DNA from 3 places in the Cohaesibacter marisflavi genome. Region 1 is predicted to be linked to each of the others. Evidence: riboswitches for the same ligand, from Rfam matches in the RefSeq annotation. Region 1 holds a riboswitch; each other region holds the start of a gene.

Region 1 (5,964 bases):
CCTTGATGAGGGCGATGCAACATGCGGGTTATAAGGTTGGCCCTGTGCCCGAAGATGCCGACGCGCTGATGCAGCAGATCCTCAAAGGGCCGACCAACGCACTGGGCAAGGCCATCCGCCAGAGCGAGAACCAGCTGACTCTGGCCGACTATAGGGCCATGTTTGAGGCACTGCCTGAGGCCGTTCAGAACGGCGTCGTGACCCGCTGGGGGCCGCCAGATAATGACCCTATGGTCACCGGCGAAGCGTTCCAGCTAGCGATCCTCACCTTTGGTAATCTGGCCATCGGTGTGCAGCCCGCCCGTGGGTATAATATCGACCCCAAAGATACCTATCACGATCCAGATTTGGTTCCGCCGCACAATTACTTCGCCTTCTATTTCTGGCTGCGGCGTGTCTATGGCGTTCATGCGGTCATTCACGCAGGCAAGCATGGCAATCTTGAATGGCTGCCGGGCAAGGCCCTCGCGCTCAGTGAAGCTTGCTATCCCGAAGCCGTGCTCGGGCCTGTGCCGCATCTCTATCCCTTCATCGTCAATGACCCCGGCGAAGGCTGTCAGGCCAAGCGCCGCACCAGCGCGGTGATCATTGATCATCTGACACCGCCGCTCACCCGCGCCGAAAGCCATGGCGCAGGCGAAGAGCTGGAAGCGCTGGTGGATGAATTCTACACCGCGCAAGGGGTGGATCCGCGCCGATCGGACAAGCTGCTGGAGGAAATCCGCTTTCTGGCCAGCCGAACCGGCCTTGATAAGGATGCTGGCGTGGGGGCGGATGATGACAACCAGACCGCACTGCAGCAACTGGACACCCATTTGTGCGACCTGAAAGAGCTGCAAATCCGCGATGGCTTGCATATTCTGGGTGCCTCGCCTGAAGGGGGCTACCGAACCGATTTGCTGGTCGCCATAGCGCGCGTGCCGCGCGGCAACGAACCCGCTCAGCAGTCTCTCCACCGCGCCATAGCTGCGGATCTCGACCTTACAGTGGCTGGCGTCCGCTTCGATCCTCTGGATTGCGATTTTGCCAAAGCATGGGACGGTCCGCGCCCTGATCTTCTTGCCCGTCTTTCAGACGCCCTGTGGCGCCATTGCGGCGATACGGTCGAGCGGATCGAGCTGCTCGCCAAGGCGTTGGTTGCAGGTGAGGTGGTCTGCCCTGACGGGTTTGAGGCAACAAAGGCTGTGCTCAATTGGGTAGAGGGAGACCTCAGCGCAGCGATTGATGCCTGCGGGCCCGAAGAAACCAGTCATCTGTTGGCCGGCCTTGGCGGACGGTTTGTGCCGCCCGGTCCCTCGGGAGCCCCCACAAGAGGCCGGCCGGACGTTCTGCCAACGGGACGCAATTTCTTTGCAGTCGATGTGCGCTCCGTGCCTTCCAAAACGGCTTGGGCCATCGGAGAACTCTCTGCCGAGCGGCTGATGGAACGCCACTTTCAGGATGAGGGGGAATGGCTTCAAGCCATCGTACTGACCTGTTGGGGCACGTCCAACATGCGCACAGGTGGCGATGATATTGCACAGGCGCTGGCCCTGCTGGGTGTCCGTCCGGTCTGGGAACCGGCATCGGGACGTGTGACAGGCATAGAGGTGCTGCGGCTTGAAGAATTGCGGCGCCCGCGCGTGGATGTGACCTTGCGCATTTCGGGCTTCTTCCGCGATGCTTTTCCCCATCAGATCGATCTGTTCGATAGCGCCGTGCGGCAGGTATCCGAGTTAGATGAAGACGAGGACGCCAACCCGCTGGCCGCCCGTGTGCGCCGCGAAAGGGCCGAGGCCGAAGCGCAGGGCGTTGACGCTGATCTGGCCCGCAGGCAATCTACGTTCCGTGTGTTCGGGTCCATGCCGGGGGCTTATGGGGCGGGGCTTCAGGCGCTGATCGACGAGAAAATCTGGGACAAGCGCTCGGACTTTGCCGAGGCCTTTGTGGCATGGGGTGGATTTGCCTATGGCGCCGGGCAATATGGTGACCGTGCCGCCGACAGTCTCAAGCGCCGTTTGTCAAAAGTCGATGCGGTGATCCAGAATCAGGATAATCGCGAGCATGATCTGCTCGACTCGGACGACTATTACCAGTTTGAAGGCGGGCTTGCTGCCAGTGTCGAGAGCTTCCGTGGCGCTGCACCGAAGGTCTATCACAATGATCATTCCCGCGCCGAGCGCCCCGTTATTCGCACGCTGGATGAGGAAATCGCACGCGTTGTGCGTGGGCGGGCGGCGAACCCGAAATGGATCGCCGGTGTGATGCGCCATGGCTATAAGGGCGCGTTCGAAATCGCAGCAACGCTTGATTACCTGTTTGCCTTTGCCGCGACGACCAACGCCGTTGGCGATCACCATTTCGATCAGCTCTATGAGGCCTATATCGAGGATGATGCTGTTGCCGATTTCCTCAAGGACAAGAACCGGCCCGCTTATGATGATATGATTGATCGCTTTTTGGAGGCGCTTGATCGAGGCCTCTGGACGCCCAAGTCTAACAGTGCCCGATTCAATCTGGAAGAAAACAAGAAACCAGCCACTCAGCAGGAAGGGGAGTTCCTATGAAAAAGACAGACGGTATGACGCAGGAAGAGCTCGACGCTCGCCATGCAGAAAAGATGAAAAAGAAAAAGGCCGCGCGTGAAAAAATCCTCGCCACCAAGACCGAGGAAAAAGGCCTGATCATCGTTCATACGGGCAAGGGCAAGGGCAAATCCACCGCCGCCTTCGGCATGGCCTTCCGCTCCATCGGACACGGGCATAAGATCGCCGTCATCCAGTTCGTCAAGGGTGCTTGGGATTCGGGCGAAAAGCGCATGCTGGAAAAGTTCCCCGAGCAGGTAACGATCAAGGCCATGGGCGAGGGCTTCACTTGGGAGACGCAGGATCGTAACAAGGACATCGCCAATGCCCGCGCAGCATGGGACGCGGCAAAGGAAGCGATTCTCGATCCGGAAAACCGCTTCGTGCTGCTGGATGAGTTAAACATCGTCTTGCGTTATGACTATCTGCCGATTGAGGAAATCGTGGAGTTCCTGAGCGAAGAAAAGCCAGATGATACCCATGTTGTTATCACCGGTCGCAACGCAAAGGATGAGCTAATTGAAATTGCGGATCTGGTGACCGAAATGACGCTGATCAAGCATCCGTTCCGGTCTGGTATCAAGGCACAGGAAGGCATCGAGTATTAGGAAAATTGCTGATTTAATTCAGCTTTTCTGTGTCCAAATCATAGGGCGGGCCAAAGGCGAGTTGACATGCCTTGCTTGCAATCCTACACATGAATTGTTCGATGGTTTTTCTCGTCCAGGCGTGATGAGAAAATGAAAAGGGAACATGGTGAGGCTTACCCATCAGGGACCGACTCCATGGCTGCCCCCGCAACTGTAAGCGGCGAGCGATTGATTAGAGAAATCCACTGACACCGGGGTGTTGGGAAGGTTTAGTCAATTGCTATGACCCGTGAGCCAGGAGACCTGCCATCAGACTGGTACAGGCTGAATAGTCAGCCTTGCCGCCTCTAAACAAGACGCCGGGGTGAGCGTTGGGTAGAGAGATAGTCTGGTGCCCTATTTTACACCAGCAGTCCCTTGCCGATACTTCCATTCCCACAGCGTCTCCAAATTGGCTTGTTGCCGACAGGAGATGACTCTATGCATAAATTACTGACAGGGGCGCTTTTAGCTTCCGCCCTCATGGTTTCCAGCGCCGCTAATGCGCATTTTCAGCTGGTCTATACCCCACAGGTTAATCTGGTCAAAGCGGGCGATGTTCCGCTGAAACTCATATTCTGGCATCCGTTTGAAAATGGCCATGTTATGGATATGGGCACGCCGGAAGCCTTTTATGCCCTGCATAAAGGCAAGAAGATTGACCTGATGGACACACTGGTGCCCATGCGTTTTCAGGGCTCAGCCAATGACGCAGATGCGTTCGACGCCAGTGTGAAGGTTAAGCGCAGCGGCGACTATACGCTCGTCGTGCGGCCTGCTCCCTATTATGAAGAGAGCGAAGATATCTATATCCAGCAGATCGCTAAGAGCTATCTGAATAAGGGCGGGCTTCCCACTGATTGGAATGAACCCGCTGGGCTCAAAACCGAAATAGTCCCGCTCAACAAGCCGACCAATATTCTTGCCGGATCCACTTTTACCGGGCGCGTCCTTTCGCAAGGCAAGCCGGTGGCAGGTGCTGAAATCGAAATTGAATATATCGCAGCTGCGCCAAACATGGAAACCAACACTCCAGGCGAAGTGAGCGTGGATCCTGCTCCGGGTGGCGCTGTGGTCGCTCTTTCCGATGAGAATGGCTATTTCACCTTCGGTATTCCAAAGGCTGGCTTCTGGGGCTTTGCGGCTCTTGGTATAGGGCCTGATACCGAGTTTGAAGGCAAGGAGCTTTCTCAGGATGCTGTTATTTGGGTGAGAGCTTATGACCTCAAATAGCCTTCCATGTCACAGCCGGAGGGTGCGCCATGCATATCGTTGATGGTGCTCTTTCCAACGAGGTGCTGATTGTGGGGTCCGCTATGTCCGCAGTTGGCATCGTCGTAGGCTTGCGGAAGTTGACGATGGACCTCATTCCGGCTGCGGGTGTGCTCAGTGCAACATTTTTTGTTGCATCGCTGATCCATGTTCCGCTGGGATTTTCGAGCGTGCATCTCATCCTGAACGGTCTGGCCGGGATTATTCTCGGCTGGGCTGCATTTCCCGCATTGTTCGTGGCGTTGCTTCTGCAAGCCGTCTTTTTCGCCTTCGGAGGTATATCGGTGCTCGGGGTGAATACCCTGAATATTGCCGCGCCCGCCGTATTGGTTGGTTTGATGGTCAATCCGTTTTTGATCCGAACCACATCGTCCAGTCTTGCTGCTGTATTTGGTGGCGTTGCCGGAGCATTGGCCATCGCCTTGACGACGCTCTTTGTTGCTCTGGCACTTGGCTTCTCAGGTGACAATTTTGCACTTCAGGCGAAAATTGTCTTCGTGGCTCATATCCCGATCATGATCATTGAGGGGCTTCTGTCGGCTGCGGCCATCTACCTCATCCACAAAGTGAAGCCGGAACTTTTGCATGCAATGAACAAGGGGGGAGCCCGATGATCCGATTGAAACAAATGGCGACGGCAGGCCTGCTTCTTCTTGTTTGCGCATTTGCCTCTCCAGCATTGGCCCACAAGGTTATTATGTCCGCTTATGCGGATGGTGAAGCCATCGAGGGAGAATTAGGATTTTCCAACGGTGATATGTCGTCGGATACAACGGTTGAAGTGTTTGCTGATGACGGTGCCAAACTTGGTGAAACCAAAACAGACGAAGACGGCATATTCCGATATACGCCAACCGTGAAGGTGCCTCTGACTTTCAAGGCCAATCTTGGTGCTGGGCATATTGGCACTTACCATATGGCTGTTGATGAACTTCCCGATGCGATCGGGGGTGACGCAAAAGAAAGTGAGGCGATAGCAGAGGTGTCCGCTGTTCTCGAAGAGATCAGTGAAGGCACAGATGGTGATGCGGCAGCAACCGCAGGCCTCAGCCCGGAAGCCTTGCAGAAACTCATTGCGGCAGAGGTTCGCCAACAGCTCGAAACTTTCAAACCAGAATTTGCCAAAGCTGTGCGCAACGAGACCAAGCCACTGCGTAAAGTGATCTCTGAATATACGGAGAAGAACGATATGCAGGCGATCCTTGGTGGTATCGGCTACATCTGCGGATTGTTCGGCATCGGCTTTTATGTCGCCGCGCGCGGTGAGCGCAAGAAACTGTCGGCTACAGCGAAGGAAACCGCATGAGCGATATTCTGGGGGATGCAGGTCGAGCCAAAGGGCTGGGCAGGGCAGAGGCAAACAGCATTGGCGCAATCTTTTCTCATCGCCTCTGGATCCGTGAACTGGATCCGCGCGTGAGAATTGTCGCCGTGTTTGTCTTCTCCATTTGCGTGGTCCAATTGGACAAACTCCTTCCCCTGGGGATTGCCTTTTTGGG
Region 2 (5,964 bases), 1.7 Mb from region 1:
GGGGAAACGCCTGAAGACCACGGGAGAAGGGGCTCGGCAACATCTGATCAGATTGTCTGAAGAGGGGCTTGTTGCCGAAGAACGCCGCGTCGAGGGTCGCGGGCGCCCGTCGGTCTATTGGTCCCTAACGCAAAAAGGACATGATCATTTCCCGGATTCGCATTCCGATTTGGCGGTTGATCTGCTGGATTCAATACAGACAACGCTGGGGCCGGAAGCGCTGGACAAGATTGTCTCCTTGCGCGGGGCTCGGGCTCAAGAGCGCTATCGCGCGGAGCTGGATCGGTGTTCTTCGCTGGCCGAGCGGGTTGAGCGGCTGGCTGAATTGCGTACGGCCGAAGGCTATATGTCGACGATGGAGGAGAGGGCGGACGGCAGCTTGCTGCTATATGAAAATCACTGCCCCATTTGTGCAGCTGCGCGTTTGTGTCGGGGCTTTTGCCGTTCCGAGCTGGAGGTGTTTCGCGCCTTGCTCGGGCCGGGCGTGGCTATCGAGCGCGTCGAGCATATCCTGAGTGATGCCCGCCGATGTGCCTATCAAATCACCGAGCAGAAGCTTGAGGCATGAGGGTCGTTTTTGGCTGCGATATGTCCAGCCTGTTCTTGAGGCTAAAGGTACATTTTAAAAGGCCGGTTTGTTTGAAACCGGCCTCTTTTTTTGTTTGATGCCATCAGAATGGCAGGAAAACAGGAATAATAAACGCCGACAGAATGATGGACAGGATCTGCAAAGGCACGCCAATGCGGACATAATCCATAAAGCGATAATTTCCGGGCCCCATCACAAGTGTGTTGATGGGGGAGGCGACCGGAGTACAAAAGGCTGTTGAAGCGGCAATGGCCACACTCATCAGCATCGGTTCTGGCCGTACGCCCATGATACCGGCAACCTGAAAGGCGACTGGTGCAATCAGCACGGCGGTGGCTGTGTTGGAGGTGAACTGACTGAAGATTGAAGTGAGCAGGAAGAGGGCGATCAGCATAATATAGGGGGAACGATCACCCGTGAGCGCCACGATGCTATCCACAATCAGCGCCAATCCGCCCGTCTTGTCCAAGGCGGCCGCCATGGGGATCATGCCCGCAATGAGCACCAGACTGGGCCAATTGATGGACTCATAGGCACGCTTTGGCGAAAGGCAGCCGGAGCAGACCATGGCGGTTGCTGCCAGAACCACAGCTGTCACGCTCGGCACGATACGGAAAATGATGAGCGCAAGCATGATGGCCAGAATACCAAGCGCCATCGGCGCGAATTTTCGCCGTGGCAGGTAGCTTTCCATTTCCTCGGGAAAAGACAGGAGCAGAAAGTTTTCCCGATAGGTCCGCATTTCCCTGATCCGCCCCCAGTCACCCACGACGAGTAACTGGTCGCCAAATTCCAGCTCCGTTTTGCCGAAACTGTCATGTAGGGGTTTGCCTCGGCGCATGGCTCCAACAACACTCAAGCCGTGTTTCAAGCGAAAGCCAGCTTCCAGAATGGTTTGACCGACAAGGTTGGATTCCTGCGGAATGACCAAATCGGCCATGCCGAGTTCGCGCGCTGAAAGGTGATAGTCATGTTCCCCCAGGGGCGTTATTTTTACTCCCAGAAAGGCGGCCTCTTCCTCGGATAGTGGCGCATCGACAACGCCGAACAGGACATCGTCTGCCTCAAAGGTCGTTTCCGTATCCACCGAGATCACTTCAGGCTTGTCGCCTTTTTCGCCTCTGCGCTCCAGTGCAAATAGTGTGATGCCAACGGCGCTGCGCAGTCTGGCACTGACCACGGTTTCTCCCACCAGCTTTGACTCGGCATTGACGGTGAGGCGAACAATCTTGTCCTCGATATCGTAAGTCCTCAGCAGGCTTTGCAGTGTCCGTCGACCCTTGTTGGTCACATGTTCGCCACTGGCTTTTCTGGGAAGCAGAAACCGGCCGTAGATGAGCATATGTATGATGGCCATTGCCAGCATGATGAGGCCGATGGGGGTGAAGATGAAGAAGTTGAACGGCTCCATACCAGCCTTTTGCAACTCCGCATTGACCACAAGGTTGGGAGGCGTGCCGATCAGCGTTAGCATACCGCCGATGAGGGCGCCATAGGCCAGTGGCAAAAGCAGGCGGGAAGGCGAGATGGCTGCCCGGTTGGCCAGACGAATGGCAATCGGAATGAAGATAGCGCCCGAGCCGGTAACGCTCATGACCGACGCCAGCGCAGCAACAGCCAGCATGAGCAGTGTGATCAGTTTCCATTCCTTGTCGCCGGCAATCTGAACGATCTTGTCGCCCACGGCATAGGAGATGCCGGTTTGGGCCAACGCCTCGCCGACAATGAACAAGCCGGCGATCAGAATGACCACGGTGGAGCCGAAGCCGGAAAGCATTTCCGAAGGGGTAAGAACGCCGCTCAGGCCAAGAGACAGCATGACGATGATGGCGACAAGATCCAGTCGTAGCTTGTCGGCAAGGAAAAGAACCACCGCGACGCCGAGCACGATGAAGGTGAAAATCATATCCCAGGGCATAAATTACTTCCTGTTGGATGAGGCAAAGAACTGACAAGGACAGCGCATTTAAGGGAGCAAAGGGACAAAATGTCTGCTCCCTGCAATGGCAAATACCTGCAAGTCGGCCCGCTTTCTAAAAATGGGTTACAGGTGGGTGCTCAAGCGCAGCTCTGGAAATGGACCAACGAAACGGTCTGAATGATCGGTTTTCAATTGGTGGTACCACTTTCGGCCTGGGGTCTTTGGGGGAGAGTTTGTGGCATCAAGCATAATCCCGTGCTCCTTTTGCGACAGGGCTCAAGGAGGTGGGAATGGAACGGTCAATGTGGCTCGCCTTCTCAGCAAGCGGAAGCAACAGATCTGCCATGCTACCCTCTACCAGGACGCCCCGCCCGGGTTGGTTGAAACAGTGATCGGCAGGTCTCCTGGCTCGCGGGTCGTCATACTCTCCCACCTTCCCGGATCCTTCCTGATCCAGTGGTATCATGGGGAATACTCGTCGCTTACAGTTGCGGGGACAGCTCCGGATTTATGGCCGATGAAAACCGGTCACGCACCGGATTCCCTTTTCATTCCATAAGGAAACCGATAAGTGCCATTCTCTCCATCTAAAGTCTAATGTCAACGGAAGTTCGTTCACGTGTGCGATAGGCGCACAGATTTAGAGCGCCTTTCCTGAGTTTTTAGCGCATCAAGTGCCACTGGTCTTGATGTTCGGTGCGTGCCTTCTGGCTGGTCGCTTAAGGGCACAGCGTTTTGATTGCGTCGGCAAGTTGCTCAAGATCGCTTTCTGTGACATGCAGATGTGGAGCGAAGCGCAAGGCATTACCCCGGCGACTGATATAGATCTTTCTGGCAGCCAAATCTGCGGTGATGCTGGGCGAGAGGGCTTTTTCTGAGGAGGCGCCCAGAATATGCGGGCTGCGGAAGGCTTCCGGCACGGGCTGAAACCCGACCGGTTCCAGCAATTGGGCAATGCGCTCATTGATACTGCGAAGAGAGGTGGCGATCGTCTCTATGCCCCAATCTCCCAATTGGCGCAGGCCGATAAGGCCCGCTGGCAGTATGGTCGGAATGGATTTCTGTCCCATGTCAAAGCGACGGGCGCCCGGTTGGTACTGATCGGTGTAGTTGACCAGATTCTCGAACGCCTCGGCCCCATCACGTCCCAGCCATGTTTCCTCCAAAGGGCGTGCGTGGTGCCATTGGGGAGCGGCGTAAAACAGGCTGAGGCCATAGGGAAAGAGCAACCATTTATAGCCCGCGGCGATCATGAAATCCGGTCGGACCCTGTCAAGATCCAACGGCATGGCACCCAAAGACTGGGTAACCTCGAGAACGAGGGAGGCGCCGACTGACCGGGTGGCATCGGCGATGGCTTCCAGATCCAGAATGGCACCATTGGTCCAGTGGCAATTGGGCACAGCGACCAGCTTTGTTTTGCTGGTTATTCGGTCAAGAACCGCGCGGGTCCAGTCCAGATCTTGTGGCGTTGGGGCAATGATCAGTTTTGCCCCGGTTGTCTCGCTTGCGCGCAACCATGGCAGATAGTTGGAAGGAAATGCTTCGTCGAGCACTAGAATTTCGTCGCCTTTGGACAGAATGGTTTCAAAAATTCGCCCGACGGCTGATGTGCCATAGCTGGCGGAAGGGATCACGGCGTAACAATCAGCATCTCCACCAAAGGCTCTCGCGGCCCGTCGCCGGAATTCCTCTGCCGGCTCGAAAAAGTCAGACGGCGTGCGGTTCCAGGGATGACATTTTGATAAGGCGCCCTCAGTGAGCGCGGCGCCAGCTTCGTGCAGAAGCGGCGCGTTGTAGGCGCAATTGAAATAGGCAATGTCTTGCGGAATATCGAAAAGATGTCTTTGGGTCGGAAGGAGTTTCATGGCGGTTGCCTCATGCAGAAATGGCAGACATGGATCAGTTTGATTTGCTACAATGTGTAAATTGTCATGAGATGATCGAGCAACGGATAGAATGTATATAAGACAATTATTAGAATAACTTGCCAGTATAGTTTCTCTGGGCCTTTCAGGCTAAATTATAATTGTGATACAATATAAAATTGTATCAAGTGACCAGCTGAGAATACTTCCGGACGGGTGCCATGCGAACCAAGTTTCGAAAAGTTGTTGCCGAATTGGCTCAGGATATACAGACAGGCAAACTGGTGCCGGGCGATAGATTGCCCACCCATCGAGAGCTTGCCTACCGCTTTGGCTTGTCTCTGGGTACGGCAACACGTGTGTTTGCCGAATTGGAGGCGATGGGGCTGACCGTGGGGGAAGTCGGGCGTGGCACATTCGTGCGCATGCAGGGCGAAGGGCGGGCGGTAGACTTCGCCTTGGCCGATCCGGATCAATCTATCGTGGATTTCAGTCTTAACCGCTTCATCCTCCCCGAGCAGGAAGCGCTATTCGCTGACTCTGTTGCCAGAGTGCTGGCCGACAAGGGCTGTGATAGTCTTGATTATCGAAACAGCGTTGGAGCGGAATATGATCGCTGCCGGATCGCTGATTGGCTTAATGATGATCGGGAGGGGGCTCCGTTTGATCTTGCGCAGTTGACCATCTGTTCCGGGGGACAGCATGCGCTGATGCTGGCACTGATGAGTGCCTGTCACGCGGGGCAGGCGGTCGCCGTGGAAGACTACACCTATCCGGTCGTTCGGCTTGCGTGCGAAATGCTTCACCTCGACGTGGTCACTGTCGAGAGTGACGAAGAAGGCATTTGCCCCGCATCGCTGGATGCGGTTTGTGACGACGAAAGCGTGCGGATGCTGTTCACCATGCCGAATGTTCAGAACCCGACGTCGGTTACGATGTCCGTCAAACGGCGCCATGCGATTGCGGACGTCCTGAAAAGACGCAATATTCTGGCTCTGGAAGATGATGCCTATGGGTTCCTGCTGGAGCAGCCGCCAGTGTCTCTCAGAGACCTCGCGCCTGATCATGTCTTTTATAGCCGGACATTGTCAAAGAGCTGGGCTCCGGGATTGCGCATCTGTTATCTGGTGGCACCAACAGCCTTTTCAAGGCAGATCGACAAGGCGCAGAGGGCAACTGTCTGGATGAGCACACCCTTGATGGTTTCCGTTGCGACCGATCTGGTCGCAACAGGCCATTATGAAGCGGTTGTCAGTCTGAAGCGGCGTGAGATTGCCAAGCGGCAAAAAATCGTCCGGCGTGTGTTGGGTGGATTTGCCCTGATAACGGACCCTTGCAGCATGCATGTGATGCTCAATTTGCCCTCGGGCATTCGCACTGGCGAATTTCTGGCTGCGTTGAAAGAGAGGAATGTGGTTGTTTCGCCCCTTAGGCAGTTTGTCGCCAGCCGTGATTGTGTGAAAGTCCCTGAAGGTATTCGCCTTTGCATAGGCTCGCCATCCAACCGCAAGAGTCTGGAAGAGGCACTCGTTTGCGTTCAGAAGGCGCTCAAGTCTTTTAACGCTGGGCCCTGATGCAATGGTTTA
Region 3 (5,964 bases), 1.1 Mb from region 1:
GGCCGACCGTCCACCATTCATATCCCAGCCAAGCGGCAACCACGAGGACAGCAAGGCCGATGACCTTGAAAATTGTTCGTCGCTTGGCCCCGGGCCTTGATTGCCCTGAAGGGGCGCGTTCTTCGCGTTGTGCCGGATCGGCGGGGGACTTTTCTGCGCTCATTTTTCCAGCTTCCTTATCCGTCGGAGAAGAGGCATCTCGGTCTCGGTCATGCTTATTTGCCTTCATCCTCTCGTGAATTTTCCGACCACCAGCCCTCAGGCCCTTATATCGCGTGCATTTCGCCTTCCGCCCTCAGAGCATCAAGAATAGCTTTGCAATGGGCTTGCAGCGTTTGTTCAATGCTGGCAGCATAATCTTCAGTGATCGCATTCCATCCCATGATGCGCAGAGCACTTTGGCGGGAAACCCGGAACATCAACCCCTGACCGAACATCAGCAAAAAGCGCATGCGAGCTTGCTCGTCACTGATTGCACCGTTCGAGATGCGCGTAATCAATGCAATAATCCGGTCCGCAATGGGCCGGAAGGTTCGCTCGTAGAGAATGTCAAACGCTTCTGTCGGTTGCATTTGCTCGCGCATGACAAACAGCGACATGGCATCACTATCGGGGGAAAGAAAATACCGCAGATAGGTGACAAGAATCGTTTCCAGCTCTCTGCATGCCGCATCAACCGTCAAATCGGTCGCTGGAACTGCGCCCGTAAGAGCGGCACTCAGCCTTTCACCGATAATCGACCCGGCATATTCTGCGGTTGCCAGATACAGGCCAAGTTTACCACCATAATGATAGTCGATTGCAGACACGCTACTGCTGGCGGCCTTGGAAAGAGAGCGGATGGAAACCCCTTGGAATCCATTTTCGCCAAACTGCCTAAGCGCCACCTGCAACAGGCGTGCTTCGGTCTTTTCTGCTTCATGGTCATCGGGCATCTGGTTTCCTACACGCAATTAGATCGTTCGTTCTAATTTTTAGACATAAATTAGAACGAACGATCTAGTCAATAAATTCTATTGCGCTTAGAAGCATTTCTGCTGGGAAAGAAACGGAAAAGGCAGGAATGGCCCTTCCAATAGAATGGCCTCGCAGCTTATTCCTAAGAAATGGCGATAAGAGAATGATGCTACCTTGCCACTCCAGACCTCAGTGCTTATGTGCCCATGGCAAAGCATCGGTCGCTCCTTCAGGAGCATCAATCATCGGGACATAGATCTTGATATCAAGCAGCGGCGTGCCATCGATGCAATCAAGCCCACTGACCGTCAGTTTCGTGCCTTCAATCGCGAGGATCTTGACGGCACTCAGAGCAATCGGGTTGGGCCGATGGGGCGAACGTGTGGCAAAAACACCATATTGCTTTTCAGCATTGGGCGGAGTCGTCTGCAATTTTGTTCTATCGGCCTTGTCGAACCAATAGAGCACGGCAATATGGCGCCCGACCTCAAGACCCAGAAAGGCATCGGCAAAAGCAGGATCGACCTCGATCACGCTTTCACTCTCGTTAAAGCGGCTGTTGCGCGGGCATTCTTCGCGACTTTTGAAGCCGGTCCATATTTTGCCAATCGGTTGCAGGGTGAATGGGGGGAGCTGTTCTGACATGGTTCTCTTCCTTTCTTTCCATCAAACTTTCACATAACGGCGTCACTCAGCCAAAATGGTTGGCCTTGTGGCTGTAGGGGTTTCTGTCGGTTTTGGCACGACGACGGGAGCACCATCGATGGTGTGAATGCTAACCGGGATATCGTAGGTCGCCTCGATGAGCTTTGGAGAAATCTCCTCGACGGCCCCGCGCGCCAGAACGCGCCCGTCTTTGAGAAGCAGGAATTCATCCGCAAAGCGAAGGGCCGTGTTGAGATCATGCATTGTTACAACGGTGGCCGTTTTGCGCTCTCTCACAACAGAAAACAGGAGCGACAAGAGCTCAAACTGATTGCGCATATCAAGCGCGCTGGTTGGCTCGTCTAGCAACAGCAGGCGCGGTTGCTGAACAAAGGCTCTGGCGATTGAGACCTTTTGCAACTCTCCCCCTGAAAGCTCATCGAGATAGCGTAAACTCAGCGCCTCAAGGCCCAGACGCGCAATGATCTCTCCCACCATAGCGAGATCATGATCCTTCACGCGCCAGCCCATATGCGGCTTGCGCCCCATCAGCACGGCATCAAACACCGTGAGACGGGCAGTTTGCGATTTCTGCGCCACATAGCCCACCTTTGCGGCCAATTGTGGCGGCGTCAGGCAAAGCAGGTTCTCGCTATCGAGCAAAACGCTTCCACCTTTCGGTTTCTGGATTGCATTAAGGCACTTGAGCAAGGTCGTCTTGCCCACGCCATTGGGACCGAGAATGACAAGAATGCGGCCGGGTTTGAGGTCAAAGGCGATGTCATTGAGAATGGCTCTGTTGCGATAGGCAAAATGGAGATCCTGAACGTCGAGCATCAGTGTCGTCCTCCGCGTAAAATGAGCCACAGAAACACCGGCACGCCGAGAAAAGAAGTCAACACAGACACCGGCAGAACATTGGGCGACAGCACCAAACGCGCAGCCGTATCGGCAACCAGCAACAAGAGCGCTCCGCCAATCAGGCTGGCGGGCAAAAGAAAGCGATGATCCGCTCCGATGACCCTGCGCACCATATGAGGCACCACGAGACCGACAAAGCCGATGATACCGAGAAACGATATCGACACTGCGGTCAGAAGGGAGGCAGCAAACATGCTGAGAAGGCGCAAGCGTTCCACTCTCACACCCAGCCCTTGCGCGGTCTCATCACCGGCATCAATGGCATTATAGTTCCAGCATTGCGCGATAAAATAGATTGAGATCGGTAAAGTGACAGCGGCTATCAATCCGATGTCTCGCCAGGTGGCACGGGCCGTGTCGCCAAAGGTCCAAAAGACCATGGCTGCCAATTGCACATCATCTGCAAAGAATTGCAGGAACATGGTGCCCGCCGTAAAGAGCGAGCCCAGAGCCACCCCCGTCAGCACCATGACCTCGGGTGACGCCCCCCTCACCCGAGCAATCAGAGTGATGAGTGCCGCTGCAAGCAGGCTGAAACCGAAGGCAGATAGCGTAACGGCAACCGGATTATAAACTGCAACCGCGCCTCCCTCCGCCGACGGGATCTCCATGGCCCCGACGGCCATAACGCTCAGAGCGGCCCCGAAGGCCGCTGCGTGAGAAATGCCCAGAGTGAAGGGAGAGCCAAGCGGGTTGCGCAGTACCGACTGCATGGCAGCGCCGGACACAGCCAATCCAGCTCCGGCAAGCATGGCCGCCACAGCCTGCGGCAGCCGAATGCTCCAGACAATGATGTCGCTTCGACGCGGGGCGTCAGCCCCGATAAGGGACAAGACCACATCTTTGATTGGCACTGCTGCCGCCCCCAAAGAGAGGGCCGCAATCAGCGCAGGCACGAGCGCCAACAATAGAACGGCAATCACCAAAGCCTTGCGACGAATATAAAGGGCATAGCCACCCAAGTTGGTATCACAGGCCTTCAGCATCATTGGACTGGCACCTGACGGAAAACCAGGTCATCGAATATGCGATTCATTTCGTCAAACACAGGCTTACCGAACAGGAAGCTGTATATCTCATCCGCCTTAGAGACAGGATCGATGTCCGCGAAGCTATCTGGATAGACCAGCTTGCCGAGAAAATAAGCATCAGCAAGAATGGAGCCATAATTCTTGGTATAAAGCGCATAAGGCAGTGTGCCCCAAACCTGCCCCTTCTCTCTGGCGGAGAGAATTTGATAGGCAGGATCATTCATCAGTTCAGCCTGCCCACCGGCATCGGGACCAAGCTGTAGGGTTGCAAGATCAAGCAGAATGATCTCCGGATCCCATTCGATCAGCTTTTCCTTTGCAATGGTGGTGGCGTGCCCCCCACTCGCTTTCGCCTTGGATGCGGCAAGATTTTGAAGCCCCAGAGCAGCAAAGGGCGCATAAACCGGATCGGTGGATGCAAGCCCGCGCGACCCGCGGTAGGAGATGCCCCCGACATAGATGCTCGGAGCTTCCTTCTCAGACGCAGAGGCCCGCGCCTCAAGATCGGATCTTGTGTCCTTAAAGAAGGAGACCAGTTCGGCCGCTCTCTCTTTGCGGTCGAGCGAGTCTCCCATAATTTCCAGTGCCTGATAGAATTGCTCACTCTGACTATCAAGATCGCCATATTCCACGGCAATCACGGGAATATGCGTCTTCTGCTGGAGCACTTCCGGTTTCAGCCCAGAAGAGCCAACGGTCTTGAAGATGACCTGAGGAGCAGGATCGAGCGCCATGATCAGCTCCGGATTGTCCCGTCCCAGATGTTGCCCGAAAAGAGGCAAGCTCTTATAGGCTGGGGTCACCAGTGCGTAGGGACGCGAGTCAAAAGGCGATTTCCGTTTCTCCATTCCGTCGACCCCGACAACACGATCTTCAACGCCGAGATAAGTGAGAAGCCGCAAGCAGCCTGCGCCGGAGCAGATCACATGATCTACTTTGTCTGGAATATCATGCACGACCCCCAAGGTATCTTTGACGATACGTGCAGAAGCAGGAAGACTGAAAGACATAAGCGCCAAGGCGCAAGCAAATAGATATCGAATTTTCATAACATGGCCATTTTCAAGGAATGGAGGGAAGAAAATTCACGCAGATCCCAAAGTGGACCAAAGCCTTTGGCCACGGCGTGGTGCGAGCGCACAGCAAGCAGTCCTTGGCAGCAAGCAAGCCAAAAACGACACCAGTTTGAAAAAAGGAATACAAAAAAGACCTTCCTTCTGGAGCACCCCGCCCAGATCTGAATGAGTGGCATGTCGGCAGGTCTCCTGGCTCACAGGTCAATATGCTTTTCTACCTTCCCGGCTCAAACCAGTGGCAAAAGAGAAAAGCATTCTCTGTTTACAGTTGCGGGGGCAGCTCCGGATTCACGACAAGGCAAACGTCTTGCACGCACCGGATTCCCTTTTCATTCCTTTTGGAAACCGACATCCAATTTCTGTTGCAATTGCCTTGACCTGTCAATTGACAGATCAGCGCAGTCTCTCCTCACCGCACAAGCCATCAATAATAAAGGTCAAGGATCGTCTTTCTCGTTCCTCTCACTATTTGTGGGAAGAGGATCGGTGTTGAAGATGACTGGCCTTGCGGAACAGGAAGGACATCCATTGCCGGAGTTGGAAGGGCATCCATCACATACCCCGCGTTTTCGCCAGAGTTTGACATAGAGATATGCGATGGCTGCAACCACACAAAGGCCAAGCAGCAGAGCGTCCCATGAAAAAATATCGGTGCTTTCCAGTAGTCGGGAAGCTGCGCCCTCCGTCTGTTCCTGCATCATCCTGCTCCTGTCTGAATGACCGATTTGCGATCAAAGCGAGCGTCTCGCCTTTCTCCCAAAACGCCCACCAGAATCAACAAAGCAAGAGCGGCAAGATATATTCCTGTCATCATCTGGATACCGGAGATGTTCATCCATGTCCCCAGTGTGAAAACAAGGCTTGAAACCGTCAGCCCCAACACGGTGGGAAACAGAATTGAGAACAGCATCCATAAATAAGATCCGGTCTGGACCCTCACCATGACGGTCGTTGCAAGACAGGGGGGATAGAGGGCAAAGAACAGGATCATCGAGGCAGCCAGCAAAGCCGTTGCCCCTCCCGCCTTGGTCTCCTGCCCCATGCGCTGTTCCAGAGAGGCATTCTGATCTTCATCTTGCTGAAAGAGCACACCAAGTGTGGCAACCGAACTTTCACGCGCAGCAAAAGAGGACAGGAGCGCTACATTGATCTTCCAGTCGAAGCCGGCAAACTGTGTCACAGATTCCATTGACCGCCCGATAGCACCGAGGAAAGACCTCGTAATACGTTCTTCCTTCATTTCCCGCCGCAATGACTTGCGCGCATTGACCAGCCTTTTAAGCGCTAGACCGCCGGCCTTGGCGTCCTGATCTCCTTTCGGGGGTCTCACAAGA

The links. Region 1 has a riboswitch for cobalamin ahead of ACKPCT_RS07900 (DUF4198 domain-containing protein). Riboswitches for the same ligand answer to the same signal wherever they lie in the genome.
Region 2: it holds a riboswitch for cobalamin, as region 1 does, so the genes downstream of both, ACKPCT_RS22795 (SLC13 family permease) here and ACKPCT_RS07900 (DUF4198 domain-containing protein) in region 1, are expected to answer to the same signal.
Region 3: it holds a riboswitch for cobalamin, as region 1 does, so the genes downstream of both, ACKPCT_RS12750 (ABC transporter substrate-binding protein) here and ACKPCT_RS07900 (DUF4198 domain-containing protein) in region 1, are expected to answer to the same signal.

Annotation. Positions count from the first base shown of each region.
Region 1 is NZ_OY762534.1:1,494,145-1,500,108, reverse strand. It holds gene cobN (cobaltochelatase subunit CobN) at 1-2,546, shown strand, start outside; gene cobO (cob(I)yrinic acid a,c-diamide adenosyltransferase) at 2,543-3,172, shown strand; cobalamin riboswitch at 3,258-3,479, shown strand; gene ACKPCT_RS07900 (DUF4198 domain-containing protein) at 3,635-4,426, shown strand; gene cbiM (cobalt transporter CbiM) at 4,456-5,079, shown strand; gene ACKPCT_RS07890 (cobalt ABC transporter permease) at 5,076-5,771, shown strand; gene cbiQ (cobalt ECF transporter T component CbiQ) at 5,768-5,964, shown strand, end outside.
Region 2 is NZ_OY762534.1:4,914,093-4,920,056, forward strand. It holds gene ACKPCT_RS22790 (helix-turn-helix transcriptional regulator) at 1-568, shown strand, start outside; gene ACKPCT_RS22795 (SLC13 family permease) at 672-2,507, opposite strand; cobalamin riboswitch at 2,888-3,094, opposite strand; gene ACKPCT_RS22800 (aminotransferase class V-fold PLP-dependent enzyme) at 3,230-4,378, opposite strand; gene ACKPCT_RS22805 (aminotransferase-like domain-containing protein) at 4,600-5,952, shown strand.
Region 3 is NZ_OY762534.1:2,574,064-2,580,027, forward strand. It holds gene ACKPCT_RS12725 (HlyD family secretion protein) at 1-163, opposite strand, end outside; gene ACKPCT_RS12730 (CerR family C-terminal domain-containing protein) at 267-935, opposite strand; gene tsaA (tRNA (N6-threonylcarbamoyladenosine(37)-N6)-methyltransferase TrmO) at 1,147-1,602, opposite strand; gene ACKPCT_RS12740 (ABC transporter ATP-binding protein) at 1,645-2,439, opposite strand; gene ACKPCT_RS12745 (FecCD family ABC transporter permease) at 2,439-3,512, opposite strand; gene ACKPCT_RS12750 (ABC transporter substrate-binding protein) at 3,509-4,564, opposite strand; cobalamin riboswitch at 4,793-4,995, opposite strand; gene ACKPCT_RS12755 (hypothetical protein) at 5,068-5,331, opposite strand; gene feoB (ferrous iron transport protein B) at 5,328-5,964, opposite strand, start outside.